DNA from 3 places in the Streptomyces sp. NPDC048420 genome. Region 1 is predicted to be linked to each of the others. Evidence: riboswitches for the same ligand, from Rfam matches in the RefSeq annotation. Region 1 holds a riboswitch; each other region holds the start of a gene.
The links. A riboswitch is a leader RNA that binds a small molecule or an ion and turns the genes downstream of it on or off. The one in region 1 is predicted to bind thiamine pyrophosphate.
Positions count from the first base shown of each region.

Region 1 (9,739 bases):
TGGACGGCACCGTGGTCATCGACCCGTCCGACCAGGACCCGGTCGTCAGCGAGCTGGTCCGGCAGGGTTTACCGGTGGTCTCCGACGGCCGCCCGGCCGGCGCGCTCCCGGTCACCGCCTGGGTCGACAACGACCACGAGGCCGCCGTACTCGGCATCCTCGACCATCTGGCCGACGCCGGCGCCCGCCGCATCGGCCTGCTGACCGGGACGACGACGGACACCTACACCCATCTGTCCACCACCGCGTATCTGCGCTGGTGCGAGCGGGTGGGCCAGGATCCGGTCTACGAGGCCTACCCGGCGCACGATCCGTGCGCGGGCGCCGTCGCCGCCGACCGGCTGCTCGCCCGCCCCGACCGACCGGACGCCGTCTACGGGCTGTTCGACCCCAACGGCACCGACCTGCTCGCCGCCGCCCGCCGCTACGGACTGCGCGTCCCCGACGACCTGCTGATCGTCTGCTGCAGCGAGTCCACCGTGTACGCCAGCACCGAGCCGCCGGTCACCACGCTCTCCCTGAAGCCGCGCCGCATCGGCACGGCCGTGATCCAGCTCCTCATCGATGCCATCGAGGGGGTCGAATCGGACCAACCGGTCGAGCAGGTGATACCGACGGAGCTGATCGTGCGCACCTCGTCCCAGCGGCGGGCCCCGCGCACGACGGTCAGCCCGCCGCGGTCGCCCGAGGAGGAGTAGCGGAAGGCGGCCGGGCAGGGGTCGAAGCCCGGCCCAATCGGGGCGAATGCCGCGGTGAACAGGAGTCTTGCTTCGATTCACCACCCCTGGGTCATCACATGGCGCGATCCGCATTCCTATGATGGGCCCACGACACCGCGGGCCGCTGCGACCAGGCAGTCCGAAGCGGTGCAGATGCGGCGCGATGGTGGAGGGGTCTGATGACTCAGGGGGCCGGTCAGGGACCCGAGGTGGAGCGCGGTGCGGTGCTGCGCGACTTCCGGGTGCCCGCGTACGTCAACGAGACCGGTCCCTACGGCCACAGCACGCACCCCGGCGACGTCGTGCCGGCGCATGAGGAGGCGTACCCGGAGGGGTACACCCCCACCGAGCAGGACCTGCCCGTCATCCACCACGGTGACGGACTCCAGGCGGCCACGGACCCCTCGGTGCAGCCGGAGGACGGCCCCGGTCCGCTGTTCGTCGTCGGAGACGTCCACGGCTATCTCGACGAGCTGACGGCCGCGCTCCAGGAGCAGGGCCTCGTCGACGCGGCGGGCAACTGGTGCGCGGGCACCGCCCGGCTGTGGTTCCTCGGCGACTTCACCGACCGCGGCCCCGACGGCATCGGCGTCATCGACCTCGTGATGCGCCTGTCCGCGGAGGCCGCCGCGGCCGGCGGCTACTGCAAGGCCCTCATGGGCAACCACGAACTGCTGCTGATCGGCGCCAAGCGGTTCGGCGACACCCCCGTCAACTCCGGCGCGGGCACCGCCACCTTCCAGGCGGCCTGGCTGCTCAACGGCGGGCAGAAGACCGACATGGACCGCCTCCAGGACCACCACCTGCAGTGGATGTCACGGCTTGACGCCGTCGAGGAGGTCGACGGGCATCTGCTCGTGCACTCCGACACCACCGCCTACCTCGACTACGGCGACTCGATCGAGGCGGTCAACGACACCGTCCGCGAGACCCTCACGCGCAACGACGCGGACGAGGTGTGGGATCTGTTCCGCAAGTTCACCAAGCGCTTCTCCTTCCGCGACGAAGGCGGCGCCGACCATGTGCGCTCGCTGCTCGACATGTACGGCGGCACCCGCATCGTTCACGGGCACAGCCCGATTCCCTATCTGCTCGGCGAAGTGGGCTCCGAGGACGGCGAGGACGAATCAGGTCCGGTGGTCGAGGGACCGCATGTCTACGCCGACGGACTGGCCATCGCGATGGACGGTGGGGTGACCATGGCCGGAAAACTGCTGGTCCAGCAACTGCCCCTGGATATCTGAACGTTCACAGGGCAGTCGTTCCCCTATGACGGACTGACCGGAGACCGCGCAGGCCAGAGGGCAATTTCTGGAAACCCCCTGTCACCCTGTGCCGTCGCCGCTCTACCATCTGCTTATCCGTAGCAGGCTCCCCTCCGTTTCTGCCCGACGGCTCGTTGGCATGCGAGCCCCAAGCCCTACGGAGCATCGGGGGATGCACATGAACAGCGTTCCGCAGCACCTGCACAGCGAGGACCGCCAGGAGTACGAGCGGATCCTCGATGAGGCGCTGCGCTCCGCACCACACCGTCCCGAACTGGCCGCTGTCGGACAGCGGCTGAATCCCGAACAGCTGCGCACCATGGCGCTGAACGCCACCGCACTCATCACGGCGGCCGCGGCGACCGAGTACCAGCACTACGTGAAGGTCCGCGAGGAACAGCGCCGTCCGGCGCCGTCCACCCTGTCGTCCGTGCACGAACCCGGCCCCGCCGAGTCGGGCACGGGAGCGATGGGGCTCGCCACCACCATGGGAGAGGTCGCTGAGACCGCCGGTGCGGGCGCCGTCGCCGTCGCCGCAGTCCTCACACCTGTCCTCGCCGGAATCGCAGCGGCGATCTTCCTGCTCGTGGGTTACATCCTCCAGATGCTCAGCCCGCCGCCGGCGTTCGCCCACGCCATGATCACCATCGGTTGGGTGTTCGGCGCCCTGACCGCGGCCGCGATCCTGGTCGCCGCCGTGGGCCTGCTGCTCACCGCCCTGCGCAACCGGCCCTCGTCGGACGCGGGCTACGGCGGGCTCAGCGGGGAGGTGGCACGGGCCAGGGACACCTGGCGCGAAGCCCTGCTGGAACGCGGCATCCTCCCCTTCCTCAAGGAGGCCCTGGCCGACCCCGGCACCGCCGCACTGCACCACACGGCACCGCCCGCACCGACCAGCCGGATGCCCAGCCTCGGCTACGACCGCCCGGGCTTCAGCAGCCCGGACGACGGAGCCTCCGGTGCCCGGCCGAGTTTCACCAGCCCGGACTACACCAGCCCGGACTTCGGGGGGCCGGAACACCAGCCGGAGTGACACCCGGCACAGCCCCTCGGCTTGCGCCCCCACCATGGGGAGCGCAAGCCGAAGACTCGGCCGCTGGCCACCCGCGTACGGTTCGCCTGCGTCCGCCGACAAGTCGCCTGCGCCGGTCGGCGATTCGCCTGCGTCAGTCGGTGATCGGCAGATACACATGGCGACGGCGGATGTCCTGGCAGATCTTCATCATCGAGCGCAGCTTCAGTCCTGAGTGGGCAGTTGTGATTCCTTTCTTTCCGGAAGAGCGATGATCGCGATGCTCTCCGGCTGGGCTATGGCCAGGCGGGTGCCATCCGGGTGCAGGGCGGCAACGGGCGTCGGAATGTGCGTGACCCCGTAGCTGCCTTCTCTCCGGGATACCTCCACGGTGGGCCATTCCGCCACCACGGCGCCCGTCGTGACATCGATCAGCCGCGGATGCCCGTACAGCGAGACGACCGTGTCGCCCCGGGCTATCAGAGTGCCGATGTTGAAATCGACTCTGCTGCGATGGATCCACCGCCTTGCGGAGAGCGACCACACGCCCAACTGCCGTGGGCCCAGGGCAGGCGTCTCCTCGTCGTCGAGAAACTCCTCCCCGGTCGCCACAGCCAGGTGGTCACCATCGAGCCAGCAGGCCGAGACGACCTCCGCGTCGATGCCCGGGTCCAAGGGCAGCACGCCACGGCCATCGAGCACAGCGGGGTCGGTCAACGCACTGGCCAGGTCGAAGACTTCGACGACCCCATACGGATGCCACAGCCAGCCGGCCGACAGCAGGTGTGTCCCGCCCGGGCTCACCGCCAGCCGCGAGTGGAAGACGTCCTTGGGATGACGTTCACCACTGGTGAGCCGCTCTCCCGACTCCGCATCCTCGATCTCGAGGACGTTGTACTCCTCCGGACAGTGGACCAGAACCTCACGGCCGTCCGGCAACGCCCCGAGGGCCACCGGATAGTCGAAGGCATCAGCTTGGTAGTAGCTGCGGTTCAGCTCACGGACGAGCCGATCACCATCGAACAGCAGTGCCTTGGTACCACGCTCGGCATAGACAACGGAGTAGCGACCGGACAGGGAGACGACGCTTCGGTCGAAGGGAAACGCGTGGCGCACCGTGGCACGCTGCTCCACGCCATCAGGACCCCATCGGCGGCCACCACCCACCACGTCGACCAGATCATCGCCGTCCCACACCAGCGACTGCGCCTCGGACGTCGCCTTCAGAACGATCAAGACTCCGCCACCCCCCTCATCTCATCCCCGAACGCACGCCGTGGCTGTCCCGAAGGCACCCACGCTCCGGGACAGCGCCAATCGACGGACGTCAGTCCGCCAGCGGCAGGTACACGCGATTGCCGCTAGCCGCGAACTCCTTCGACTTCTGCAACATCCCCTCCGCGACCTCCTCAGCCGTCGCCCCCGCAGCAGCCGTACCGCCGAACCGCTCTGTGATGCTTTGGCTGATCTTCATCGAGCAGAACTTCGGGCCACACATGGAGCAGAAGTGGGCCGTCTTGGCCGGTTCGGCCGGGAGGGTCTCGTCGTGGAACTCGCGGGCCGTGTCCGGGTCCAGGGCGAGGTTGAACTGGTCCTCCCAGCGGAACTCGAAGCGGGCGTCGGAGAGAGCGTCGTCCCATTCCTGGGCGCCCGGGTGTCCCTTGGCGAGGTCGGCCGCGTGGGCGGCGATCTTGTAGGTGATGACACCGGTCTTGACGTCGTCCCGGTTGGGCAGGCCCAGGTGCTCCTTGGGCGTGACGTAGCAGAGCATCGCCGTGCCCCACCAGGCGATCATCGCGGCGCCGATACCGGAGGTGATGTGGTCGTAGGCCGGCGCGACGTCGGTGGTCAGCGGGCCGAGCGTATAGAACGGAGCTTCATCGCAGATCTCCTGCTGAAGGTCGATGTTCTCCTTGATCTTGTGCATCGGGACGTGTCCCGGGCCCTCGATCATGGTCTGTACGTTGAAACGCTTGGCGATCGTGTTGAGTTCCCCGAGTGTGCGCAACTCCGCGAACTGCGCCTCGTCGTTGGCGTCCGCGATCGACCCCGGCCGCAGACCGTCGCCGAGGGAGTACGTGACGTCGTAGGCGGCGAGGATCTCGCAGAGCTCCTCGAAGTTCTCGTAGAGGAACGACTCCTTGTGGTGCGCCAGGCACCAGGCCGCCATGATCGAGCCGCCGCGCGAGACGATGCCGGTCTTGCGGTTCGCCGTCAGGGGGACGTACGGCAGACGCACGCCCGCGTGGACCGTCATGTAGTCCACGCCCTGCTCGGCCTGTTCGAGGACCGTGTCCTTGTAGATCTCCCAGGTCAGCTCCTCGGCGCGGCCGTCGACCTTCTCCAGCGCCTGGTAGAGCGGCACCGTGCCGATGGGGACGGGGGAGTTGCGCAGCACCCACTCACGGGTGGTGTGGATGTTGCGGCCGGTGGACAGGTCCATGACCGTGTCGGCGCCCCAGCGGGTCGCCCAGGTCATCTTCTCGACCTCCTCCTCGATGGAGGAGGTGACCGCCGAGTTCCCGATGTTGGCGTTGACCTTCACCAGGAACCGCTTGCCGATGATCATCGGCTCGATCTCCGGGTGGTTCACGTTCGCCGGCAGCACCGCGCGGCCCGCGGCGATCTCCTCACGGACCACCTCGGGCTCGACGTTCTCCCGGATGGCCACGTACTCCATCTCCGGTGTGATCTCACCACGGCGTGCGTACGCGAGCTGAGTGACCGCGTTGCCGTCACGACTGCGGCGCGGTTGGCGTGGCCGCCCCGGGAACACCGCGTCGAGGTTGCGCAGGCCACCGCGCGGTGCGGTGTGCTTGATCCCGTCGTCCTCGGGGCGCACGGGACGTCCCGCGTACTCCTCGGTGTCCCCGCGGGCGACGATCCAGTTCTCCCTCAGCGGCACGAGGCCCCGGCGGACGTCGGTCTCGGTGAGGGGATCGGTGTACGGGCCCGACGTGTCGTACAGCGTGACCGACTTCCCGTTGGTGAGGTGCACCTGGCGGACCGGCACCCGCAGATCGGGGCGCGAGCCCTCGACATACGCCTTGTGCCAGCCGATGGACTTCCCGGCCTCCTCGTCGAGCTGGTCGACGTGCTGCTCGGAGGCAGGCGTGCGCGCGTCCTTGATGGTCATGAGACCTACTCCCTACGCCGGCATTACCCGGTAACAGGTTCGGCGGTCGACGCAGCGGTTTCCGTCTGTCGACGTTTCGTGGGGAACGTCACTTGCTTGACGTGACGTTCCACGTGAAACATCGCTGGGACGGAGGTCAGCGCCCTCTCAGCCCGGTGCTCCGAGCTCCCGCGTGTACAAAGGTGCCACCACGCTAGCGGCAATTCGGGCGCGGTGAACAGAGGGCCCCTGTCGTTCTTGCGATGATCGGTCGGTGGACACGACGCATCAGCCTCCGTACCCGCCTCCCGAGCCTCCGCGCCGCCCGGGCTACGGAAGCGGCCCCGGCGACGGCCCCGGTACTGCTTCGGGCCATGGTCCAGGCGGTCTGCCCAGAAGCAGGCCCGGCGGCGGTGACAGCCGTACCAGCGGGTCTGATACCGGTGGCTGGGATGCCTTCGGGCACGGGCAGGGGCGCGACCGGGGGCACGAGGTCGACGGCGGACACCGCCACGAGTACGGGACCGGTGTCGGCGGGGGTCACGGCCAAGGCTCCGACGGGCACGGGCACGGCGCCGGCGACGGGCACGGGCACGGGCACGGGCACGGTCATGGATCGGGCGGTGGTGACGGTCACGACCACGGCCATGAATCCGGCGACGGTTCCGGCGGTGGCGGCCACGACCGCGGATCAGGCAGTGGCGGCAGCCGTGACCGCGGCCACGGATCAGGTGGTGGTGGCCACGGTCACTCCCACAGCCACGGCCCGGCGGCTCCCGTCTCCAAGCACCTTCGCAAGGTCATCGCGGCGATCCTGATCCCCTTCGGCGCGGCCGTCGTGGTGGGGCTCGTCGTGCTCTGGCCCGGTGGTGCTCCGGCGCACGAACGCACCGGCGTCGGCTTCGACCGGCAGACCCAGCAGGCCACCGTCAGCAAGGTCGTGAGCGTCAGCTGCAAGTCGGTGAACGCCTCCGGGGAGACCCCGACCGGGGACACCTCCACTGCCGAGGGCTCCTCCGCCGAGCAGCAGGCGAACGGCACCTGCAAGAAGGCGACGATCCGGGTCGACACCGGCGACGACAAGGGCCGTACCTTCACGGAGATCGTGCAGCCGGACCAGTCGCGGCAGCTGCACGAGGGCGAGAAGGTCGTGGTCGCGTACGAGCCCTCGGCGCCCAAGGACCTGCAGTACTCGGTCACCGACGTGAATCGCAGGTTCCCGATGGGCCTGCTCGCCGGCATCTTCGCACTCGCCGTCGTGGTCGTCGGTCGGATGCGCGGTGTCATGGCACTGGTCGCACTGGCCGTCAGCTTCCTGCTGCTGAACTTCTTCGTCCTGCCGGCGATCCTGCAGGGCTCGAACCCGCTGCTCGTGGCGGTGATCGGGTCGAGCGCCATCATGCTGATCGCCCTCTACATGTGCCACGGCCTCTCGGCCAGAACCTCCGTGGCGGTACTCGGCACGCTGATCTCCCTGGTGCTGATCGGCGTCCTCGGCTCGCTGTTCATCGGCTGGGCCGCGCTCACCGGCAACACGGACGACAACACCGGGCTCATCCACGGGCTGTACCCGTCGATCGACATGAGCGGTCTGCTGCTCGCCGGTGTCATCATCGGCTCGCTCGGTGTCCTGGACGACGTGACGGTCACGCAGACGTCGGCGGTCTGGGAGCTGCACGAGGCCAACCCGACGATGGGCTGGCGCGGGCTGTACCGCGCGGGTATCCGCATCGGCCGCGACCACATCGCGTCCGTGGTCAACACGCTCGTCCTCGCCTACGCGGGCGCCGCGCTGCCGCTGTTGCTGCTCTTCTCCATCGCCCAGTCCAGCGTGGGGACGGTCGCCAACAGCGAGTTGGTGGCGGAGGAGATCGTGCGCACACTGATCGGCTCGATCGGCCTGGTCGCCTCGGTTCCGGTCACCACGGTCCTCGCGGCGCTGGTGGTCTCTGCCGACCGGCCGGGGACGGAGACGGCCGGAGCGGGGGCGGCGGCGGGTGGTGCGCCCGTACCGGCAACGAGCGCGAGCGCGGGGACAGCCGGCAACCGACCGGCTCCGGCCCGGGGCGGAAAGGGTCGGCGGCGCAGGCGCTGAGAGAGGTCGCCGGGCCAGGGCTGTCGGCTCCCGGCTCCGAGAGGAAACCGGCTCGCGGCACGGAAGCACGGCCTGCAGGCACGCTGGCCCGCGCCGCATCCGTGCGCCTCCATCTGCGCGGGACCTGGTCGTTCGGTCCGGCACACCTACGGCTCCACAGTCCACGCGCCCGGTAACCCGCCACGCAGCAGAAGCGTTCCTGCACCCTCCCACTCCAAGACGAAGCGTTCCGCCACCTCGCTACCCCACCGCGTCAGCCCGCGCTCTGCTCCTCCGCCAGGATCCGGTCCAGCGCCTCGTCGAGGTGGGTGTCGAAGTCGGCCAACGCCGCCTCCTGCCCGAGCGGGACCAGCTTGTCGGTGCGGTCGAGGAAGGCGATGATCGGCGCCGTGGACGAGCGGAACAGCGCCTGGTCGCCGCCCACCTGAAGCCTGATCAGCACATCGCCCAGCAGGTCGGGGCCGGAGGGCGAGACCCGTACGTCACCCTCGCCACAGGGCCGGCCCACCCCGTCGATCAGCAGCTCCCGCCCGAAGGCCCAGGTCACCGGGGCGTCGCCCGGCAGATGGAAGGTCAGCCGGACGGCGTAGGGATCGCAGGTCTCGTAGCGCAGCTCCACCGGGATGCGGAAGGAGAGCTCCTCCGACACGAGAAAGCTCATCATGACCTCTGCCTGTACGGTCTCGCGCATCGCCTACCCCGTCATCTGCCTTAGTTGGCCGGGAATGATCCCTCTGACACTGGTGGCATCTTGCTGAAAGTGCACGGCAGATCACAAGAAGTTAGTTTTCAGATACTGATAGAGATCGCGAGCGAGCCCATCAGACGCCCGATTTCCTCTTGCAGTTGCTGGGTTGCGGCCAGCAACCGCTCCGCCTGATGGACGGGAAGGGAAATGGCCATGGTCGCCGCCGCGTTACCCACCGTGATCGGAATCGCGGCGCACACTGTCCCCAGCGCGTACTCCTGACGCTCGATCACCGGCTCCATCCGTGCGGTCCGTTCGAGACGCCGGAGCAGGCTGTGGCTGTCGCGAACGGTGTACGGGGTGATGGACTGCACGGGATAGCGGTCGAGGTGGTCGCGCCGGGCCTCCTCGTCGAGCTGGGCCAGCAGGCACTGCCCGATGGCGTGCGCGTGCCCGGTCTCGCGGAAGTCGGCCCACTCCTCGACCGCCGGGATGCCCGGGGTGTCGGAGACGCAGAGGACCTCGATCTCGCCGCCCCTGTACTGCGCGTAGTACACCGGTACGCCGATCAGATCGCGCCAGTGCGCGAGCGCCTCGGCGACGGTGCTGCGACGTTTCTGCTCGGCACCACTGCTGCTCAGTCGCTCGGCCGCCTCACCGAGGAAGAACAGGCCCTTGTCGCGACGCAGATAGCCCTCGTGCACGAGGGTGCGCAGCAGGTGGTACGCCGTGGGAAGCGCCAGCCCGGTCTCACGGGCGAGTTGTTTGGCAGGGGCACCTTGCTCGTGCTCCGCGACGGATTCGAGGAGCCGCATAGCGCGCTGGACGGACCCGATGAGGGTCGC
Region 1 is NZ_JBEZKG010000002.1:290,200-299,938, reverse strand. It holds gene AB0D34_RS04090 (LacI family DNA-binding transcriptional regulator) at 1-698, shown strand, start outside; gene AB0D34_RS04085 (metallophosphoesterase) at 899-1,963, shown strand; gene AB0D34_RS04080 (hypothetical protein) at 2,157-3,017, shown strand; gene AB0D34_RS04075 (hypothetical protein) at 3,222-4,232, opposite strand; gene thiC (phosphomethylpyrimidine synthase ThiC) at 4,324-6,132, opposite strand; TPP riboswitch at 6,125-6,314, opposite strand; gene AB0D34_RS04065 (YibE/F family protein) at 6,386-8,206, shown strand; gene AB0D34_RS04060 (SsgA family sporulation/cell division regulator) at 8,460-8,897, opposite strand; gene AB0D34_RS04055 (helix-turn-helix domain-containing protein) at 8,996-9,739, opposite strand, start outside.

Region 2 (9,739 bases), on a different contig from region 1:
GGAGGGCACCACCGCTCCGGCGACCGTCGAGAGCAACGCCCCGTCGCCCGCGGCCGGCGACTCCAACCTCGCCGAGACCGGTGCGAACTCCAACACCGGCCTGATCGCCGGGATCGCGATCGCCCTGGTCGCCATCGGCGGCGGCGCCGTGTTCTTCGGCCTGCGTCGTCGCGGGGCCGGCACCCGCTGACCAAGTCGTGGCCCGTCCCCGGTTCGGGGGGCGGGCCACACTCATGTCACCCGAAGCTCGCCCGCTTCAGCCAGAACTCCAGCAGCTCCCGCTCGCCGAGGACTTCCAACTCCGGGCTGTCCAACGGCAGTCGACGGTAGAAGGCGAGCAGCACTGCGGTCAGCGGCCCCCGCAGCGCGACGGTCGCCTTCTCGTGCCCACGCCGCCAGACGATGACGTCGTCGGTCAGCTCGACGACCCACTCCGCATTCAACTCGGGCGTCCCGTCGGTGGCATGCAGATGGATACTGCGCCCTGGACCACGCAGTTCCCTCGACTCGTCGTCCGGCATGGTCCGCTGCGCGAACTCCACGAGCTGCAGCCACTCGTCGATCGCGTCGGCGGCGATCTCCGGATCCACCTCGTACGGCTGCCCGGCCGCGTGCGTGGCGTCGGCACGGTGGATCGTCAGCTCGTGCGCCATCCTGCGGGCCCAGAAGCCCGAGGTGGGAATCCCGGACCAGGACCACACCTTGGCGTCCGGCCCGGCCTCCCGCAGCGCGGCGACGAGCGTGTCGCCGGTCTCCGCGAGCCACGCGTCGAGCTCACCGACGTCCTCGGGCCCCTCCCCCAACGGCACCTGGTCCTCGGGGAACTCCTCCTCGGCCCGGGTCCGCACCATCAGCTCGACCCAGCGCAGGGCGCCCCCGGTGTGCCGCACCAGCTGTTCCAGCGACCAGTCGGGGCAGGTCGGCACGGTTGCGGACAGGTCGGCCGCGGAGGTCACCACGGCCCTCAGAAGGCCGACCTGGTGGGCGATCTCGTCGCAGTAACGATCATGTGAGAGCAGGGTCATGCCCCGCACTGTAGGTGTGACCCCGTCAGTCCAGCACCACGATTTCGTCCGCGTCGAACGCCACCCCGACCACGTCCCCCACCCCCGGCGCGTCCCGCAGCGCGCACGCCGCCTCCAGCCGCGGCCCGTCGTCGGCGGGTTGCAGGTGTACGGCGACATGGGTGCCCTTGAAGGTCCGCGCGGCGACCGTGCAGCGCAGCCCCTCGTCGGCGGCGACGAGCCGTACTCCGCCAGGGCGTACCAGGAGGGTCCGGGGGCCCTGAGGCGCGTCCTCGGGCACCGGGACCTTCCCCCACGCCGTCTCCGCGGCCGCGCCCGTCACCGTCCCCTCGACGACGTTCTCGAAGCCGAGGAAGCGGGCCACGAACTCGTCGGCCGGCCGCTGCCACACCTCGAGGGGTGTTCCGGACTGGGCGATCCGCCCGTCCCGCATCACCACGACCCGGTCGGCGAGCGCGAAGGCCTCGCCCTGGTCGTGGGTGACCGCGAGCACGGTGGTGCCCAACCGCCCGAACAGCTCCCGCAGTTCGACGACCAACCGCTCCCGCAGCGAACGGTCCAGCTGCCCGAGCGGCTCGTCGAGCATCAGCAGCCGGGGCCGTGGCGCGAGGGCCCGCGCCAGGGCGACCCGCTGCTGCTCACCCCCGGAGAGCGCGGCGACGGCCCGCCGCCCGGCACCCGGAAGCCCGACGAGGTCGAGCAACTCCCTGACCCGCGCGTCCTGTCGGGGCCGCGCGGTGCCGTGCATCCGCAGCCCGAAGGCCACGTTGGCACCCACGTCCCGCTGCGGGAACAGCTGATGGTCCTGGAACATCAGCCCGACCCCGCGCTTGTGCGCGGGCACCCCGGCCTGGTCCCGTCCGTCCAGCAACACCCGCCCGGCATCGAGCGGTTGGAGCCCGGCCACCGCCCGCAGCAGCGTCGACTTGCCGCTCCCGCTCGGCCCGAGCACGCACACGATCTCGTGCTCGGCGACATCGAGCCCGACCCCGTCGAGGACGGCCCGCCCACCGAACCGTACGGTCGCGTCCTGAAGGCTCAGCAGCATCTAGAACTCCCCGGTCCGATCCGTCCGCAGCCGCTCCAGCACCAGCAGCGCCACCGCGCACACCACCATCAGGACGGTCGAAAGGGCCATCGCCTGGCCGTAGTTGAGGTCACCGGCGCGGCCGAGCAGCCGCGCCACGGCGACCGGAAGCGTCGGGTTGTCGGGCCGTGCGATGAACACGGTCGCCCCGAACTCCCCCAGCGACACGGCGAAGGCGAAGCCCGCCGCGATCAGCAGCGCCCGCCGCACCATCGGCAGGTCGACCTCCCGCCACACCCGCCAGGGCGAGGCCCCGAGCACGGCCGCGGCCTCCCGCAGCCGGTGGTCCACGGCCCGCAGCACGGGCAGCATCGTCCGCACGACGAACGGCACCCCGACCAGCGCCTGCGCGAGCGGCACCAGCAGCCAGGACTGTCTGAGGTCCAGCGGCGGCTCGTCGAGGGAGATCAGGAACCCGAAGCCGACGGTCACCGCGGACACCCCGAGCGGCAGCATCAGCAGTGCGTCGAAGCCCCGTACGAACCGCCCCGCGTCCCGTCGTGTGAGCGCAGCGGCCGCGAGACCTCCGATCACCACGGCGAGGGCGGTCGCGGCGAGGGCGTACTCCAGCGAGTTGCCGATCGCCTCGATGGGCGCGACGAGGAACACCCCGCCGTCGCTGTGGGTCAGCGCCCGGTAGTAGCCGAAGTCCGGGGCGTCGAGCGACCGCTGGACCAGCACGGCGAGCGGCAGCAGCAGGAGTACGGCGATGCTCGCCACCACCCCGGCCAGCAGCCCCCACTCCCCCGCCCCGCGCGGCCGCCGGGCGGTGCCGGACGCGTCCACGAGCCGCAGCGCGGTCTCCCGGCGCCGTACGGTCCACGCGTGCAGGGCGAGGACCGCGCCCACCGCGACGAACTGGATCAGCGTCAGCACGGCGGCCGTGGAGAGGTCGAAGATCTCGGAGGTCTGCCGGTAGATCTCCACTTCGAGGGTGGAGAAGGTCGGCCCGCCGAGGATCTGGACGACACCGAAGGAGGTGAAGGTGAACAGGAAGACCATCAGTGCGGCGGCGGCCACTGCGGGCGCGAGCGCGGGCAGGGTGACCGTGCGCCAGGCCTTCCACGGGGACGCGCCCAGCATCCGCGCGGCCTGCGACTGCCGGGGGTCCAGCTGCGCCCACAGCCCGCCCACCGTGCGTACGACGACCGCGTAGTTGAAGAAGACGTGCGCGAGCAGGATCGCCCACACGGTGGTGTCGAGCCGTACGCCCCACAGCTCGTCCAGCAGCCCACCGCGCCCGACGAGCGCCAGGAAGGCCGTACCGACGACGACCGTCGGCAGCACGAAGGGAACGGTCACCACGGCCCGCAGGACCTGCTTGCCCGGGAAGTCGAAGCGCGCGAAGACGTACGCACCGGGGAGCGCGACCAGCAGCGTGAGCGCGGTGGAGGCGAGCGCCTGCCAGGTGGTGAACCACAGGACGTGCCGGATGTCCGGCTGGGTCAGGACATCGAGGATCCGGCCGAACTGCCAGGTCCCGTCGGTGTCGAGGCCGCGCTTGACGATCGCGGCGACGGGATAGGCGAAGAAGACGGCGAAGAACGCGACGGGCACGGCCATGAGCCCGAGCCGCGCCGCGCTCCCCTTGCGCCGGGTGGCTACTTCAGTACGAGCGAGGTCCACGACTTGACCCAGTCGTCTCGGTGTTCGGCGATCTTCGCGGGATCCATGGTCTCGGGATCCTTGGCCTGCGGGCCGTACTCGGTGAACTCGGCGGGCACCGAAGCCCCCTGCACCACCGGATAGACGAACATGTTGAGCGGCATGTCCTGCTGGAACTCCTTGGTGAGCAGGAAGTCCAGGAACGCCTTGCCGCCCTTGCTGTTCTTGGCGTTGCTGAGCAGCCCGGCGTACTCGATCTGCCGGAAGCAGGTGCCGTCGGCGACCCCGGTGGGCGCGGTCGTCGGCTTCGGATCGGCGTAGATCACCTCGGCGGGCGGCGAGGAGGCGTACGACACGACGAGCGGCCGGTCCGCCTTGGCCTTCTTGCCGCCGGCCGAGCCGGAGAACTCCTCGTTGTAGGCCTGCTCCCAGCCGTCGACGACCTTGACGCCGTTGCCCTTGAGCTTCTTCCAGTAGCCCTGCCACCCGTCGTCGCCGTACTTCGCGGCGCTCCCGAGCAAGAACCCGAGCCCCGGCGAGGAGGTGGAGGCGTTCTCGGTGACGAGGAGGTTCTTGTACGCGGGCTTGATCAGATCGTCGTACGACGTCGGCGGCTGGACCTTGTGCTCCGTGAACCAGGCCTTGTCGTAGTTGACGCAGATGTCACCGGTGTCGATGGGCGTGACCTTGTCCCCGTCGACCCGGTACCCCGCCCTGATCCGGTCGGCGCCCTTCGCCTCGTACGACTGGAAGAGGCCGTTGTCGAGCGCGCGGGACAGCAGGGTGTTGTCGACGCCGAAGAAGACGTCGCCCTGGGGGTTGTCCTTGGTGAGGATGGCCTTGTTGACAGCCTGCCCGGCGTCGCCGTCCTCCAGGACCCTGACCTTGTAACCGGACTTCTTCTCGAAGTCGGCGAGGACGCTCTTGGAGACGGCCCACGAGTCGTGGCTGACGAGCGTGACGGTCTTGTCGGCGCTTTCGGAACCTTCCGAGCCGGAGGACGACGACCCGCACGCGGACAGCGTGACCAGGCCGAGGCCGACGACGGCAGCAAGGAACTTCTTGTTGTTCACGGTGATGACCGAACTTCCTACCCAGAATGACCTGGGCGAGGTTCAGAGGGTCTGCGGCCCGATGGCCGCACTCTCAGCGCTGTGGCGCTCCCCTGTCGGATATGAAGATGTACGTCCCTCAGACTACCGTTCGGTGGCCGCGAGCTGGCCGCAGGCCCCGTCGATCTCCTGACCACGGGTGTCCCGAACCGTCACCGGCACACCATGGGCGGCGATCGCCTCGACGAAGGCCTTCTCGTCCTCGGGCCGGGAGGCGGTCCACTTGGAGCCGGGGGTCGGGTTCAGCGGGATGAGGTTGACGTGGACGGGCTTGCCCCGGAGCAGCCGCCCGAGTCGGTCACCACGCCAGGCCTGGTCATTGATGTCCCGGATGAGGGCGTACTCGATGGACAGCCGACGCCCGCTCTTCTCGACGTAGTCGAACCCGGCGTCGAGGACCTCGCGCACCTTCCACCGCGTGTTCACGGGGACGAGGGTGTCGCGCAGTTCGTCGTCGGGGGCGTGCAGGGAGATCGCGAGCCGGCACTTGAAGCCCTCGTCGGCGAACCGGTGAATGGCGGGGACGAGCCCGACGGTCGACACGGTGATGCCCCGCTGCGAGAGCCCGAGCCCGTCAGGAGCGGGATCGGTGAGCGCACGGATGGAGCCGACGACCCGCTTGTAGTTGGCGAGCGGCTCACCCATCCCCATGAAGACGATGTTGGAGAGCCGCGCGGGCCCGCCCGGCACCTCCCCGTCCCGCAGCGCCCGCATCCCGTCGACGATCTGATGGACGATCTCGGCGGTGGACAGATTCCTGTCCAGCCCCGCCTGGCCGGTGGCACAGAAGGGACAGTTCATGCCACAGCCCGCCTGCGAGCTGATGCACATGGTCACCCGGTCCGGGTACCGCATGAGCACCGACTCGACGAGCGTCCCGTCGAACAGCCGCCACAGCGTCTTGCGCGTGGTCCCCTGGTCGGTCGACAGATGCCGTACGACGGTCATCAGCTCGGGAAGCAGCGCCTCCTGCAGCTTGCCGCGCGCCCCGGCCGGGATGTCCGTCCACTCCGCCGGATCGTGCGCGTACCGCGCGAAGTAGTGCTGCGAGAGCTGCTTGGCACGAAACGGCTTCTCCCCGATCTCAGCGACAGCCTCCTTACGCTCGGCGGGCGTGAGATCGGCAAGGTGCCGCGGCGGCTTCTTGGCTCCGCGGGGGGCGACGAAAGTGAGTTCTCCGGGCTTAGGCATGGCTGTACCAGTGTCGCAGATCCGAATGAGTGACCCTCACAGCGGCGACGGGCGGTCGCTGCGACGGCCCGCCTCAGCGGGTGCGAGCTCATCGCGGCCCTCTCCTGTAACCAATCGGAAGGTTTCCTACCGGTAACAATAACCGGATTCTTAAGTTCCAGACAACCAATGTTCAGACCCGGTTGTCTCGGTCTTTGATGAATAGCCAACCTGAGCCCGATGTCACGGTAATCGTCGGCGCATATCAAGCCATGCCCTATCTCGTTCGCTGTCTGGAATCGGTCGAGTCTCAGTCACTGGGCGCCGACCGAATGGAGATCGTCGCCGTCGACGACGGGTCGAGCGACGGCACGGGGGAATACCTGGAGGAATTCGCCGCCGCGTCGAAGGTGCCCACCAGGGTGGTGCGGCAGGCCAACTCCGGCGGCCCCAGCGGCCCGCGCAATGTCGGCCTGGAGCTGGCCCGCGGCCGCTATGTGTTCTTTCTGGACGCCGATGACCACCTCGGGGACGAAGCCCTGGAGCGGCTGGTCGCGATGGCCGACCGGGCCGGCACGGATGTGGTGCTCGGCAAGATGGAGGGCGTCAACCGCGGTGTCCCGAGGTCGATGTTCGGCCGCACCCTGGAGCACGCCGACGTCGCCACGTCGATGGTCATCTTCACGCTGAGCGCCCAGAAGCTGTTCCGGCGGGAACTGATCCAGCGGCTGGGACTCAGGTTCGACGAAACCCTCACCACCGGCGAGGACGCGCTCTTCACCATGGAGGCGTATCTGCGCGGCAACGGCGTGTCCGTCGTCGCCGACTACGTCTGCTACTACCTGGTCAACCGCGACGACGGCAACCATGCGACCCGCAGGGGCGACTACATGGCCCGCTTCGCCGCGATCCACGCGCTGATGGAACTGATCGCGAGACTCGTGCCGCCCGGCGCAAAGCGCGATCAGCTGATGGTCAGGCCCTTCACCGTCGGGCTCTTACAGCAATTCGGCCCGGCTCTGCTGAAACAGCCGGAAAGCGAGCAGCTGCACAGAATGGAACTGGCCGCTCCGATGGCGGCGTACTGGACCCGAGGCGTCTCTGACCGAATAAAGGTCGGCGAGCGGCTGATTCTCACCTGTGTCGCCACGGGCAAGCTGGATCCGTTGAAGAACATCCTGGAATTCGTCCGGGCCAAGACGGTGCCGGGAGTGGCCCGGCACGGCCGAACCGGTCGGCTGCACCTCGTCTATCCGCATTTCCGTGACCGGCTGGTGAGAATCCCAGATCACGCGTACGCGGTGACCGTACCGGACTGGTCTGGCACTCGGCGTGTCATGCCCTCGTCGAAGCCGCGCCCGTCGGCCGCCCGGCGGACGGCGCGGAAGGTCCGCAGACGCCTCCGGCGGATCCGCGCCCGCAGGTGATCCCTCCAGGGCATGTCCGAAGACGCCCGCGTCGGCGGACGTCGCGGGTCCACACCGAACCGCCGGTTCAGCCCGCTCCCCGTCCGCAACCGACGCGGCCCCCGCCCTGAACAGGACGGGGGCCGGAAAACCGCACTTGCGACGTCAGCCGGACCCCACGAACAGCACCAGCAGCAGCCACACCACCGGAGCCGTCGGCAGCAACGAGTCCAGGCGGTCCATGATGCCGCCGTGACCCGGCAGCAGTGTGCCCATGTCCTTGATGCCGAGGTCCCGCTTGATCATCGACTCGCCGAGGTCACCCAGCGTCGCACTGGCCGCGACCGCGATGCCCAGGAGCAGACCCTGCCACCACTCGCCGTCGTCGATCAGGAACTCCATGCACAGCGCGCCCGCCACCATCGCGAACGCCACCGCTCCGACCAGGCCCTCACGGGTCTTGCCGGGGCTGATGCGCGGCGCGAGCTTGTGGGTGCCGAAGCGCCAGCCGACGGCGTACGCGCCGGTGTCGCTCACCACGGTCAGCAGAAGGAACATGAGGACCCGGGCCGCCCCGTCCTCGGCCGTCAGCATCATCGCGACGAACGTGGCCAGGAACGGGACGTAGAACGCGGCGAAGACACCTGCCGTGACGTCCTTGAGGTAGCCCTCCGGCGGTTCCGTCATCCGCCAGACGAGGACCGCGAGCGCCGTGAGCGCCATGGCGGCCCAGGCCCCCTCGGCGCCCCGGACGTACCCGGCGACGACCATCGCGGCCCCGCCGAGCGCCAGCGGCACGAGCGGCGCCTTGATGCCCTTGCGCTCCTGAAGCCTGCCGGTCAGCTCCCACAGACCCACGACGACGGCGACCACTATCACGCCGACGAACACGGCCTTGACGAAAAACAGCGAGGCCACGATCACCGCGCCGAGCCCGACCCCGACCCCTATGGCCGCACCCAGGTCCCGCCCCGCGCTCTTCTTCTGCGGCGCGGGTGCCGGCTGCGAGGCGTCGGGCATGGGCTCCGGATTCTGCGTCTGCGGCGCCGCCACCTGGGGCTGCGCCGAGCTGGTCTGGTCTCGGAACGTATCGTCCCGGAGCAAGGGACCGCTCAGCCGAGCGGCCCCCCGTTCGTCATCCTGGTCGTCGCCGTATCGGGGTACGGCGGGTCCGTCGGGCACGATGGGCATGGGGCGAGTGTGCTGCGCGTCATGCGCATCGTACGCGGGGCCCGCCGGGGCAGCCCCCTGGACAGGCCCCTGGTCGGACGGCCCCCAGTACCCGGCGTGTGGCGGAGTCGCCCAGGAAGAGTCGTTCATCAGACCTCGAGCAGCTCCGCTTCCTTGTGCTTCAGGAGCTCGTCCACCTGGGCGACGTACTTGTGCGTCGCGTCGTCGAGCTCCTTCTCCGCACGGCGGCCCTCGTCCTCGCCGACCTCGCCGTCCTTGACGAGCTTGTCGATCGCGTCCTTGGCCTTGCGGCGGACCGAGCGGATGGACACGCGCGAGTCCTCGGCCTTGGCCTTGGCGACCTTGATGTAGTCGCGGCGGCGCTCCTCGGTGAGCTCGGGGAACACCACGCGGATGATGTTGCCGTCGTTGCTCGGGTTGACTCCCAGGTCGGAGTCGCGGATCGCCTGTTCGATGTTGCGCAGCGCGGTCTTGTCGAACGGGGTCACCACGGCCATGCGCGGCTCCGGCACGGAGAACGAAGCCAGCTGGTTGATCGGCGTCGGCGCGCCGTAGTAGTCGGCCACGATCTTGTTGAACATCGCCGGGTGCGCACGCCCGGTGCGGATCGCGGCGAAGTCCTCCTTGGCGACCACGACGGCCTTCTCCATCTTCTCCTCGGCCTCGAGGAGGGTCTCTTCGATCACCACTTGCTCCTGCGTGTCTTGAGTAGGCCCGGCTGCTGTTCCGTATGCGTGGGGCGGCGGCCGGCTGCGTCGCGTCTTCTTCCTGCACGGTTCCCGACCGGCAGGACATTGTCCATCCCCCGGTCAGGGACCGGGGACATCTGCGTTCAGTCCCGGCTGTCCTGGTCACCCACAAGCGTGCCGATCTTCTCACCCTTGACGGCGCGCGCGATATTGCCCTCCGCCAGGAGCTCGAACACCAGGATCGGGAGCTTGTTGTCACGGCACAGCGTCACCGCCGTGGCGTCGGCGACCTTCAGGTCGCGGGTGATGACCTCGCCGTATCCGAGGGCGTCGAACTTGACCGCGTCGGGGTTGGTCTTCGGGTCGGAGTCGTAGACCCCGTCCACACCGTTCTTCCCCATGAGAAGCGCCTCGGCGTCGATCTCCAGGGCGCGCTGCGCGGCGGTGGTGTCGG
Region 2 is NZ_JBEZKG010000010.1:204,349-214,087, forward strand. It holds gene AB0D34_RS20185 (LAETG motif-containing sortase-dependent surface protein) at 1-190, shown strand, start outside; gene AB0D34_RS20190 (maleylpyruvate isomerase family mycothiol-dependent enzyme) at 237-1,025, opposite strand; gene AB0D34_RS20195 (ABC transporter ATP-binding protein) at 1,051-2,073, opposite strand; gene AB0D34_RS20200 (iron ABC transporter permease) at 2,074-3,675, opposite strand; gene AB0D34_RS20205 (thiamine ABC transporter substrate-binding protein) at 3,714-4,790, opposite strand; TPP riboswitch at 4,787-4,894, opposite strand; gene rlmN (23S rRNA (adenine(2503)-C(2))-methyltransferase RlmN) at 4,914-6,020, opposite strand; gene AB0D34_RS20215 (glycosyltransferase family A protein) at 6,218-7,426, shown strand; gene AB0D34_RS20220 (phosphatidate cytidylyltransferase) at 7,571-8,725, opposite strand; gene frr (ribosome recycling factor) at 8,725-9,282, opposite strand; gene pyrH (UMP kinase) at 9,429-9,739, opposite strand, start outside.
Region 2: linked by a shared signal. The riboswitch ahead of AB0D34_RS20205 (thiamine ABC transporter substrate-binding protein) and the one ahead of thiC (phosphomethylpyrimidine synthase ThiC) in region 1 are both predicted to bind thiamine pyrophosphate.

Region 3 (9,739 bases), on a different contig from region 1:
AGTTGATCAAGTAAGGCGCGTGGACGTACGCGGGGATCGTGCTCTCCGCACAGGCCTCGCGGAACGCCTCGTCCTGCTTCGGGTTCCCGGCGGGGGTGGCCCAGCCGCGGGGGTTGGCGACGAAGACCTGAACGGTCTCGGCGTTCAGGTCACGGGCGTAGGAGAGCCCCACGGAGTGGAGACCACCGGCGACGGGGACGTGGCCGCCGACGGGGTTGCGCTGAGTTGTCACCGGTCAAGGGTGCCATTGCCTGCGGCGCGTGTGCGGGGCGCCTAAGGGGTGACTCGGTTTGCCGTGTGGCGGGTGCGGCTGCGTCGTGGCTGGTCGTGCCCACGCGGCGGAGCCGCACATGTCACAGCCCCGCGCCCCTATGGGGCGCGTCTGTCAGCGAATCGTGATAGTGATGGTCGACCCCTTCGGTGCCGTGTCCCCGCCCTTCACCGACTGCTTCTTCACCGTGTCCCCGAACAGCCCCAGCAACCCCCGGTCCTCGTCGACCTGGAACCCCGCTCCCTCCAGCGCGGCCTTCGCGTCGTCGACGCTGTCGCCCGTGACGTCCGGGACCTCGATCATCTCGGGGCCCTTGGAGATCGTGAGCGTGACGGTGTCGCCCTCGGCCGCCTGACTGTCCGAATCGGGGCTCTGCAAGGCGACCTGTCCCGCGTCGTACTCGGAGTTGACCCGGACGGCGGCGACCTTCACCCTCAGCCCGGCCTCCGCGAGGTCGGCCCTCGCGTCGGCCAGATCCTCCCCGGTGACGTCCGGCACGTCGACCGGGGCGCCCTTGCTGACCGTGAGCGCGATCGCCGAGCCGGCCCGCAGTGTGGTGCCGCCCACGGGGTCCGTGCTGATCACCATGCCCTTCGGGACGTCGTCGCTGAACTCCCGGGTGACCATGCCGGGCTGGAGCCCCTCCGCCTTCAGCCGGGATCGCGCGTTGCTCAGTTCGTAGCCGTCCACGTCGGGCACCTTCACCGTCTGCGGGCCCCTGGAGACGGTGATCGACACGGAGTCGTTGTTCCGTATGCGGGCGCCCACCCCCGGGTCCGTGCTGATGACGGTGCCGCGCTTCACGGTGTCGCTGTAGGCGTACGTGACCTTGCCGGTCTCCAGACCGGCCTCGTCCAGCCGGTCCCGGGCCTGTGCCTCGGTCTTCGTCAGGAGGGCGGGGACCTGGGTGAACTGGCCGGAGTTGATGTACCAGACGCCCGCGCCGAGGCCGAGGGCCAGCAGGACCGCGGCGACGATCAGGAGCGGGCCGCGCCGGAGGCCGCCGGAGGAGCGGCCACGCCGGGACGGCGGGGGCGGGGGGCTCTCCAGGACGCTGGTGCGGTGGTACCCCGGCTCGGGCTCGTCCTCGTTGACCGGCAGCGGTCGCGGCACCGTCAGCGAGCGCGGGATCACGCTCGTACGGTTGTCCGCGCCCGCGTACTCCACGGAGAGCGCCTGCGGCGGCACCGCGTCCAGCTGGCCGTCACTCAGCCTGCCGCGCGCCTCACGGGTCTGCGCGAGCAGCGCCACGGCGTCGTACGGGCGCAGGTCCGGGGTGCGGGCGGTGGCCGACGCGACCAGCTCGTCCAGTTCGTACGGCAGTCCCGGGACCATGGCCGACGGGGGCGGAACGTCCTCGTGGAGGTGCTTGTAGAGGACGATCGCGGGGGAGTCGCCCTCGTGCGGCTGGCTGCCGGTCAGCATCTCGTACAGGACGACACCGCACGCGTACACGTCGACGCGGGCGTCGGCGGCGCCGGGCTGGTCGATCTGCTCGGGCGAGAGATAGGAGACCGTGCCGAGGACGGCTCCGGTGGTGCTCGTCACGGTGTTCACGGACCGCACCAGCCCGAAGTCGGCGACCTTGACCCGGCCGTCGTCCCCTATCAGGACGTTCTCCGGCTTCATGTCCCGGTGCACGAACCCGGCGCGGTGTGCGGCGCCGAGCGCGGCGAGGACCGGTTCCAGGATGTCCAGGGCGGCGCGCGGCTGCAGGGCGCCGCGCTCGCGCAGCACGTCACGCAGGGTGCAGCCGGCGACGTATTCCATGGCGAGATAGACGTACGATCCGTCGGTGCCCTGGTCGAAGACCTGCACGACGTGGGGGTGGGCGAGCCGGGCGACGGACTTGGCCTCCCGGATGAACCGCTCGACGAAGGCCCCGTCCGCCGCGAGCGCGGGGTGCATCACCTTGAGCGCGAGCACGCGGTCCAGACGGGTGTCCAGGGCCCGGTAGACCGTGGCCATCCCGCCGACCGCGATCCGCGCGTCCACGCGGTAGCGGCCGTCGAGCACCTGCCCGACCAGCGGGTCCTGAAGGGTCGTATCCACGCAGGCGAGTGTACGAGCCGCCGCTGACAGTCCATCCGGTTCGGCGGATTTGGCGGCGGTACTGCAGCTGACCTGTGACGGAGGTCGCACCTGGCCGTGTCTTAGGTCGAACGTGCGTTCAGAACGCTGGACGCTCCGGATCCAGTACGGCCCTGCCCTGCACCGGGGACGACGCCTCGGCGAAATGCCGCCGGGGGATGCGTCCCGCCCGGTATGCCAGCCGTCCCGCCTCCACCGCGTGCCGCATCGCGTGCGCCATCAGCTCCGGCTCCTGGGCCCGGGTCACCGCCGAGGCGAGCATCACACCCGCGCACCCCAGTTCCATCGCCAGCGCCGCGTCGGACGCCGTACCCGCCCCCGCGTCCAGGATCACCGGCACGCGCGCGTGCTCCACGATCAGCTGGAAGTTGTGCGGGTTGCGGATGCCGAGCCCGGAGCCGATCGGCGAGCCGAGCGGCATGATCGCGGCGCAGCCCACGTCCTCCAGCTTGCGGGCCAGTACGGGGTCGTCGTTGGTGTACGGCAGCACCGTGAAGCCTTCGTCGACCAGGGTCTCCGCCGCGTCCAGGAGTTCGATGGGGTCCGGCAGCAGGGTGCGCTCGTCGGCGATGACCTCCAGCTTGACCACCTCCGTACCGAGCGCCTCGCGCGCGAGGCGGGCCGTCAGGACGGCTTCCCCGGCGGTGAAGCAGCCGGCCGTGTTCGGCAGGACCTGGATGCCGAGCCTGGTGAGGACGGACAGCACGGAACCGTGCACCGAGGGGTTCACGCGCCGCATCGCGACCGTCGTCAGCTCGGTGCCGGAGGCGATCAGCGCCCGCTCCAGCACATCCAGGCTGGGCGCCCCGCCGGTGCCCATGATCAGCCGGGACGAGAACGACGTACCGCCGATGAGAAAGGGATCGTCGGCCATGGGTCAGCCTCCTTGGACGGCGGTGAGGACTTCCACGCGGTCTCCCTCGGCGAGGGACGTGGACGGCCACTGCGCGCGCGGGACGACGGTCTCGTTCAGCGCGGCGGCGACCCCGGAGGGCGCCGGGGTCAGCGCCCGCACCACGGTGTCGAGAGCCGTTCCGGGAGCGAACTCCCGCGGCTCCCCGTTGACGGAGATGTTCATGCCGGCTGCTCCACGCGCTGAAGGAAACGCCTCGGGGTGAACGGGCGGGCCACCTCCGGGAGTTCACCGGTGGTCAGGACGTGCGCCATGGCGTCCCCGGTGACCGGGGTCAGCAGGACGCCGTTGCGGTAGTGACCGGTGGCCAGCAGGAGTCCGGGCAGTTCCGTCGGACCGAGCAGCGGGGCGTTGTCCGGGGAGCCCGGGCGCAGTCCCGCGCGGGTCTCCGTGAGCGGCAGTTCGGTGATCCCGGGCACCAGCTCGTGCGCGTCCCGCAGCAGCTCGTACACCCCGCCCGCGGTGACCGTCGTGTCCCAGCCCAGCTCCTCGCTGGTCGCGCCGATCACCAGCTCGCCGTTCTCCCGGGGCACCAGGTAGACCTGGCTGCCGCGGACGACGGCCCGCACGGTGCGGTTCAGGAAGGGCGCGTGGCGCGGCGGCACGGTCAGACGCAGCACCTGACCCTTCACGGGCCGTACGGGAGGCAGGAGGGCCTCCGGGACCCCTTTCAGGCGGCCGCTGAGGCTTCCGGCGGCGAGCACCACCTGGCCCGCGCCCAGCTCCTCGCCGTCGGTCGTGGTGACCCCGGCGGCCCGGTCCCGTACGACCCGCAGGCGCTCGGCCCACACACGGTGGAAGACCACGCCCGCCCGCTCGCACGCGGCCAGCAACGCGCGCGTGAGGCGCCGCGGATCGATCTGGTGGTCGCCGTCCACCCGCAGCCCGCCCCGCACCCCCGGCGCGAGCATCGGCTCCAGGCGCCGGCACTCCCGCCCCGACAGCCACTCCGACTCAAGTCCCGACTGCCGCTGCAGCATGTGCAGTTCACGCAGATGCGCGCGGTCGTCGGCGTCCAGGGCGACGGCGAGCGTGCCGCATCGCCGGTAGCCGAGGTCGTGCCCGGTCAGGTCGCTGAGCTCGGCCGCGAAGTCCGGGTAGCGCTGGGCCGAGGCGAGGTTCAGGCCGAGCAGGGTCTGCTCGCCGTAGTGCAGTTCGGTGACCGCGGCCAGCATCCCGGCGGCCACCTGGGCGGCCCCGCCGCCCGGTTCGGGGTCCACGACGGCCGTGGTGAGACCGCGCTGCGCGGCCCGCCAGGCCGTGACCAGGCCGATGATGCCGCCCCCGACGACGAGGACGTCTGACGTACGTGAGGACATGGGCGTCCAGCCCCTCCCTTCGCCGGCATGACCCGGATCAGGTTCGTACGGTCGGAGGCCGCCCAGCCTCCCTCTCAGCCCGGTGCGTCCGGGCTCCCGCGAGTGCTCTACGTTGGCCACCCTAGCCCGACGCCCCAGGTCTCAGTAAGGGAGCCTCTCTCCGTGGCACGCTCGCTCGACGGTCTCGTCCTCGCCCCTGTCGCCGACCAGGCGCCGGGCCAGGTGGGCACCCGCACCCGGTTCACGTACCACGAGAAGGGCGGGGAGATCTGGGCCGAGTACGCGGGCGGCGACGTCGTACGCGGGCATCTGGTCGGCACGCGCGCGGGGGACCGTCTCGACTTCCGGTACGTGCAGCTCAAGCACGACGGGACGACGTCCTCCGGGCACTGTGTCTCGACGGTCGTGGAGCTCGCCGACGGCCGGGTGCGGCTCCAGGAGACGTGGGAGTGGGAGTCGCAGTCCGGTAGCGGGACGAGCGTTGTGGAGCAGGTCACGCCCCACGACTCCTGACTGACTCATTGTCAGCTGACTATGGTGATCAAATGAGCGAGCAGACGCGGGCGCAGCGGCGGGTGGTCGTGGTCGGCGCGGGCATGGCGGGGGTACAGACCGCGGTCGCCCTGCGCGAACAGGGCTTCAAGGGCACCGTGACGGTGATCGGCGCGGAACCCCACCAGCCGTACGACCGGCCGCCGCTGTCCAAGGCGGTCCTGCTCGGCAAGGCCGAGGGCTCCGCCTTCGACGTGGACTTCGAGGCCCTCGGCATCGAGCTGCTGCTCGGCCGCGAGGTGCTCGGGGTACGCCCTTCGGGGCATGAGCTGGACACGGCCGACGGTCCGGTGCCCTACGACGTCCTGGTCCTCGCCACCGGCGCCGAACCGATCCGGCTGCCCGGCACCGAGGGCGTGCCCGGCGTGCATCTGCTGCGCACTCTGGACGACGCCGAGCGGCTGCGGCCGGTGCTCTCCCGGCAGCACGACATCGTGGTCGTCGGCGCCGGCTGGATCGGCGCCGAGTTCGCCACCGCCGCGCGCGAGGCGGGCTGCGCGGTGACGGTCGTGGAGGCCGCCGACCGGCCGCTCGCGGGCGCGCTGCCCGCCGAGGTCGCCGCCCCGATGGCCGCCTGGTACGCCGATGCGGGCGCCACTCTGCGCACCCACGCGCGTGTGGCGCGTGTCGAGCCCGGCGAGGTCGTCCTCGACGACGGCTCCCGGGTGGCCGCGGGCGCCGTCGTGGTCGGCATCGGCGCCCGGCCCGCCACGGCCTGGCTCGCCGGTTCGGGCATCGAGCTCGGGGCACAGGGCGAGGTCGTCGCCGACGACCGGCTGCGCACCTCCGCGCCGGACGTGTACGCGGTCGGCGACTGCGCCTCCTTCCCCTCGGGGAGGTACGGCGAGCGACTCCTGGTCCACCACTGGGACAACGCCCTCCAGGGCCCGCGCACGGTGGCCGCGGACATCCTGGGCGAGACCCCCACGGTCTACGACCCGGTCCCGTACTTCTGGTCCGAGCAGTTCGGCCGCTTCGTCCAGTACGCGGGCCATCACGCGTCCGCCGACACGACCCTGTGGCGCGGCGAGCCGTCCGGACCCGCCTGGACGGTGTGCTGGCTCCGGGAGAACCGGCTGGTGGCCCTCCTGGCCGTGGGCCGCCCCCGCGACCTGGCCCAGGGCCGCCGCCTGATCGAGGCGGGCACGGAGATGGCCCCGGACCTGCTGACGGACCCGGCGAGGCCGCTGAAGGCGGCGACGGCGTAGGCGGGGTCGTCGGCGCGGGCGTGACCGGTGCCCGGCAGGCCATTGCCGGAGTCGAAGCTCCTCCCATCGGCCCCCGCCGGAGGCGCCCCGGCTTCCGACTGTCAGTGCGGGATGGCACGCTTAATCCCGTGACCGAGATTGACGCAAAAACCGATGCACTCGTTCCCGCCTGGCTCACCCTCCCCGACATCGCGGAGATGCTCGACGTCGAGGTGACGCGTGTGCGGCAGCTGGTCAAGGAGGGCCAGCTCATCGCCGTACGCCGTGGTGAGAACCGCGCGCTGCACGTCCCCGCCGCCTTCATCGACGGGGCCGAGCAGAAGGTCGTCAAGGGCCTCGCCGGGACCCTGACGCTCCTGAGGGACGACGGCTTCACCGACGAAGAGATGCTGGAGTGGCTCTTCACCCCCGACGAGAGCCTGCCCGGCACCCCCGCGCAGGCCCTGAGCGAGAATCGCGGCACGGAGGTGAAGCGCCGGGCCCAGGCGCTCGCCGTCTGAACCGAACAGCACCGGCGTACGGGCCGTGACCACCGGGGCCACGGCCACGGTCGAGCACGGCCCGTACGCCACCGGACCCGGGGGAGACTCACGCATGCCCGACACCGCCCGCACCCAGCTCGCCGATGCCCGCGTCTACCTCTGCACGGACGCCCGCAAGCGCCAGGGCGACCTCGCCGAGTTCCTGGACGCGGTCCTGGCCGGCGGCGTCGACATCGTGCAGCTGCGGGACAAGGGCATGGAGGCGGCCGAGGAACTGGAGCACCTGAAGGTATTCGCCGACGCCTGCGCCCAGCACGGCAAGCTCCTCGCGGTCAACGACCGGGCCGACGTGGCCCACGCGGCCGGGGCCGAGGTGCTGCACCTCGGCCAGGGCGACCTCCCTGTCCCCGCCGCCCGCGCGATCCTCGGCGACGACATCCTCATAGGCCGCTCCACGCACGCCGAGGAGGAGGCCGCCGCGGCCGCGGTCCAGGACGGCGTGGACTACTTCTGCACCGGCCCCTGCTGGCCGACCCCCACCAAGCCCGGTCGGCACGCCCCCGGCCTCGACCTGGTCCGGTACACAGCCGCCCTCGGCACCGACCGGCCCTGGTTCGCCATCGGCGGCATCGACCTCGGCAACCTCGACGAGGTCCTGGAGGCCGGCGCCCGCCGGGTCGTGGTCGTGCGGGCGATCACCGAGGCGGACGACCCGGGCGCGGCCGCCGCGGAGTTCGCGAAGCGGCTCCGGCACACGCTGTAACCGGTCCAGGTGTCCGAGGGGTGGACAACAAGTCGACAATCCGGGCAAATTTCCCTGATCCGGTTGGGTGGCCGCCGCCCCCTGACTAACCTTCCGGTATGGCCCTCGGAACCGCATCCACCAGGACTGACCGCGCGCGCACTGTGCGCGACATGCTCGCCACGGGCAAGATGACGTACTCCTTCGAGTTCTCGGCGCCCAAGACCCCCAAGGGCGAGCGGAATCTGTGGAGCGCGCTCCGGAGGGTCGAGGCGGTCGCTCCGGACTTCGTCTCCGTCACCTACGGCGCCGGCGGCTCCACCCGTGCGGGCACCGTCAAGGAGACCCAGCAGATCGTCGCGGACACCACCCTGACCCCGGTCGCCCACCTCACCGCGGTCAACCACTCCATCGCGGAACTGCGCAACATCATCGGCCAGTACGCCGACGCCGGGATCCGCAACATCCTGGCCGTGCGCGGCGACCCGCCCGGCGACCCCATGGCCGACTGGGTGGCCCACCCCCAAGGCCTGACCTACGCCGCCGAACTCGTCCGGCTCATCAAGGAGTCGGGCGACTTCTGTGTCGGTGTCGCCGCCTTCCCGGAGATGCACCCGCGCTCCGCCGACTGGGACAGCGACGTCACGCACTTCGTCGACAAGTGCCGCGCGGGCGCCGACTACGCCATCACCCAGATGTTCTTCCAGCCGGAGTCCTATCTGCGGCTGCGTGACCGAGTCGACGCCGCGAGCTGCGCGACGCCCGTCATCCCGGAGATCATGCCCGTGACCAGCGTGCGGATGCTGGAGCGGCTTCCGCAGCTCAGTAATGCGATCATCCCCTCCGCCCTGAAAGAGCGGATCCTCACAGCAAAGGACGATCCGGCCGCTGTACGCTCGATCGGAATCGAGTTCGCCACGGAGTTCTGCGCGCGGCTGCTGTCCGAGGGAGTGCCCGGACTGCACTTCATCACGCTCAACAACTCCACGGCATCGCTGGAAATCTACGAAAACCTGGGTCTGCACCATCCACCGCAGGCCTAGACCTGCCGCACGGACATACGACACACTGCGTAGCGGTCACTGGGAGAGGGGCGTACATGGGCTGGACGGTCCTCTACATCGCGTTCGGATTCGTCGCGCTGTGGCTGCTGGGCGAGGTGCTGCTGCAGTACAAGGCGCGGCTGCGCTGGCGGGTGCTCGCCTTCGTCGGCTTCCTCGGCGTGGTCCTCGGCGTGCTGATCTCGCAGGTCGTCGTCATCGGGCTCGGCGCGATCGCCTTCGCGGTCGGCCAGACCTACGTCACCCTGTCGTTCCGTCGTGGCTTCGAGCAGGGCTGGGCGGTCAACCCGCCGGCCGCGCTGGAGGGTCTGACCGGCGGCAAGAAGAGCCGTCGGGAACGCGGCCGCGAGGAGCCCTCCCTGGAGGTCACCGACCTGGAATCGGGTGACCCGGCGGCCTACGGCGACGAGGCCTCGTACGACCAGGGCCGCCCGGACACCGCCGGTTACGATCACGACGACTACGACCGCGACGACGTCTTCACCCCCGCGCGCTCCGCCGCCCCGACGGCCGCCGAGTCCACGGCGGTCTACGAGCCGCAGCCCATGCCCGAGGACACCGGCTCCTACGGCATATACAGCGATGCCACCTACGCCGGCGACCAGTCCTACGCGGCCGCGGGCCAGACCCAGGACCAGTACGCCACGGCGGCCGCCGACCAGTCGTACGGCTACGACGGCTACACCGGCTACGACCAGCAGCAGTACGGGTACGACCAGTCCGGGCAGCAGCAGTACGCCGCCTACTCGGACCCGTACATCGGCACCCAGACCTATGGCGCCGGGTCCTACGACACCTCCTACGGCGGCCAGCAGCAGTTCGTCCAGCAGGGCTACGGCCAAGACCAGTACGCCGGGTACGGCGAGACCCCGGCCGGCGGGGTGTGGGTGCCGCAGCAGCGCACCGACGAGTACGGCGCCGAACTCCCGCAGGAGCAGCAGTACTACCAGGACAACAGCGGCCAGGGGCAGCAGAACCAGGGCCAGGGGTACGACGAGCAGTACCGCTTCTGACCCGGAGCGGCTCCCTCACCTCACTGAGAGCCGCGGAACTCCGGCCCCTCCACGATCAGTCCGGCGACCAGCGCACCCGACATCCCG
Region 3 is NZ_JBEZKG010000008.1:206,318-216,056, forward strand. It holds gene AB0D34_RS16380 (deoxyribonuclease IV) at 1-232, opposite strand, end outside; gene pknB (Stk1 family PASTA domain-containing Ser/Thr kinase) at 386-2,323, opposite strand; gene AB0D34_RS16390 (thiazole synthase) at 2,442-3,236, opposite strand; gene thiS (sulfur carrier protein ThiS) at 3,240-3,440, opposite strand; gene thiO (glycine oxidase ThiO) at 3,437-4,594, opposite strand; TPP riboswitch at 4,592-4,704, opposite strand; gene AB0D34_RS16405 (hypothetical protein) at 4,757-5,107, shown strand; gene AB0D34_RS16410 (FAD-dependent oxidoreductase) at 5,140-6,354, shown strand; gene AB0D34_RS16415 (Rv2175c family DNA-binding protein) at 6,483-6,854, shown strand; gene thiE (thiamine phosphate synthase) at 6,949-7,599, shown strand; gene metF (methylenetetrahydrofolate reductase [NAD(P)H]) at 7,698-8,621, shown strand; gene AB0D34_RS16430 (hypothetical protein) at 8,678-9,652, shown strand; gene AB0D34_RS16435 (NAD(P)/FAD-dependent oxidoreductase) at 9,673-9,739, opposite strand, start outside.
Region 3: linked by a shared signal. The riboswitch ahead of thiO (glycine oxidase ThiO) and the one ahead of thiC (phosphomethylpyrimidine synthase ThiC) in region 1 are both predicted to bind thiamine pyrophosphate.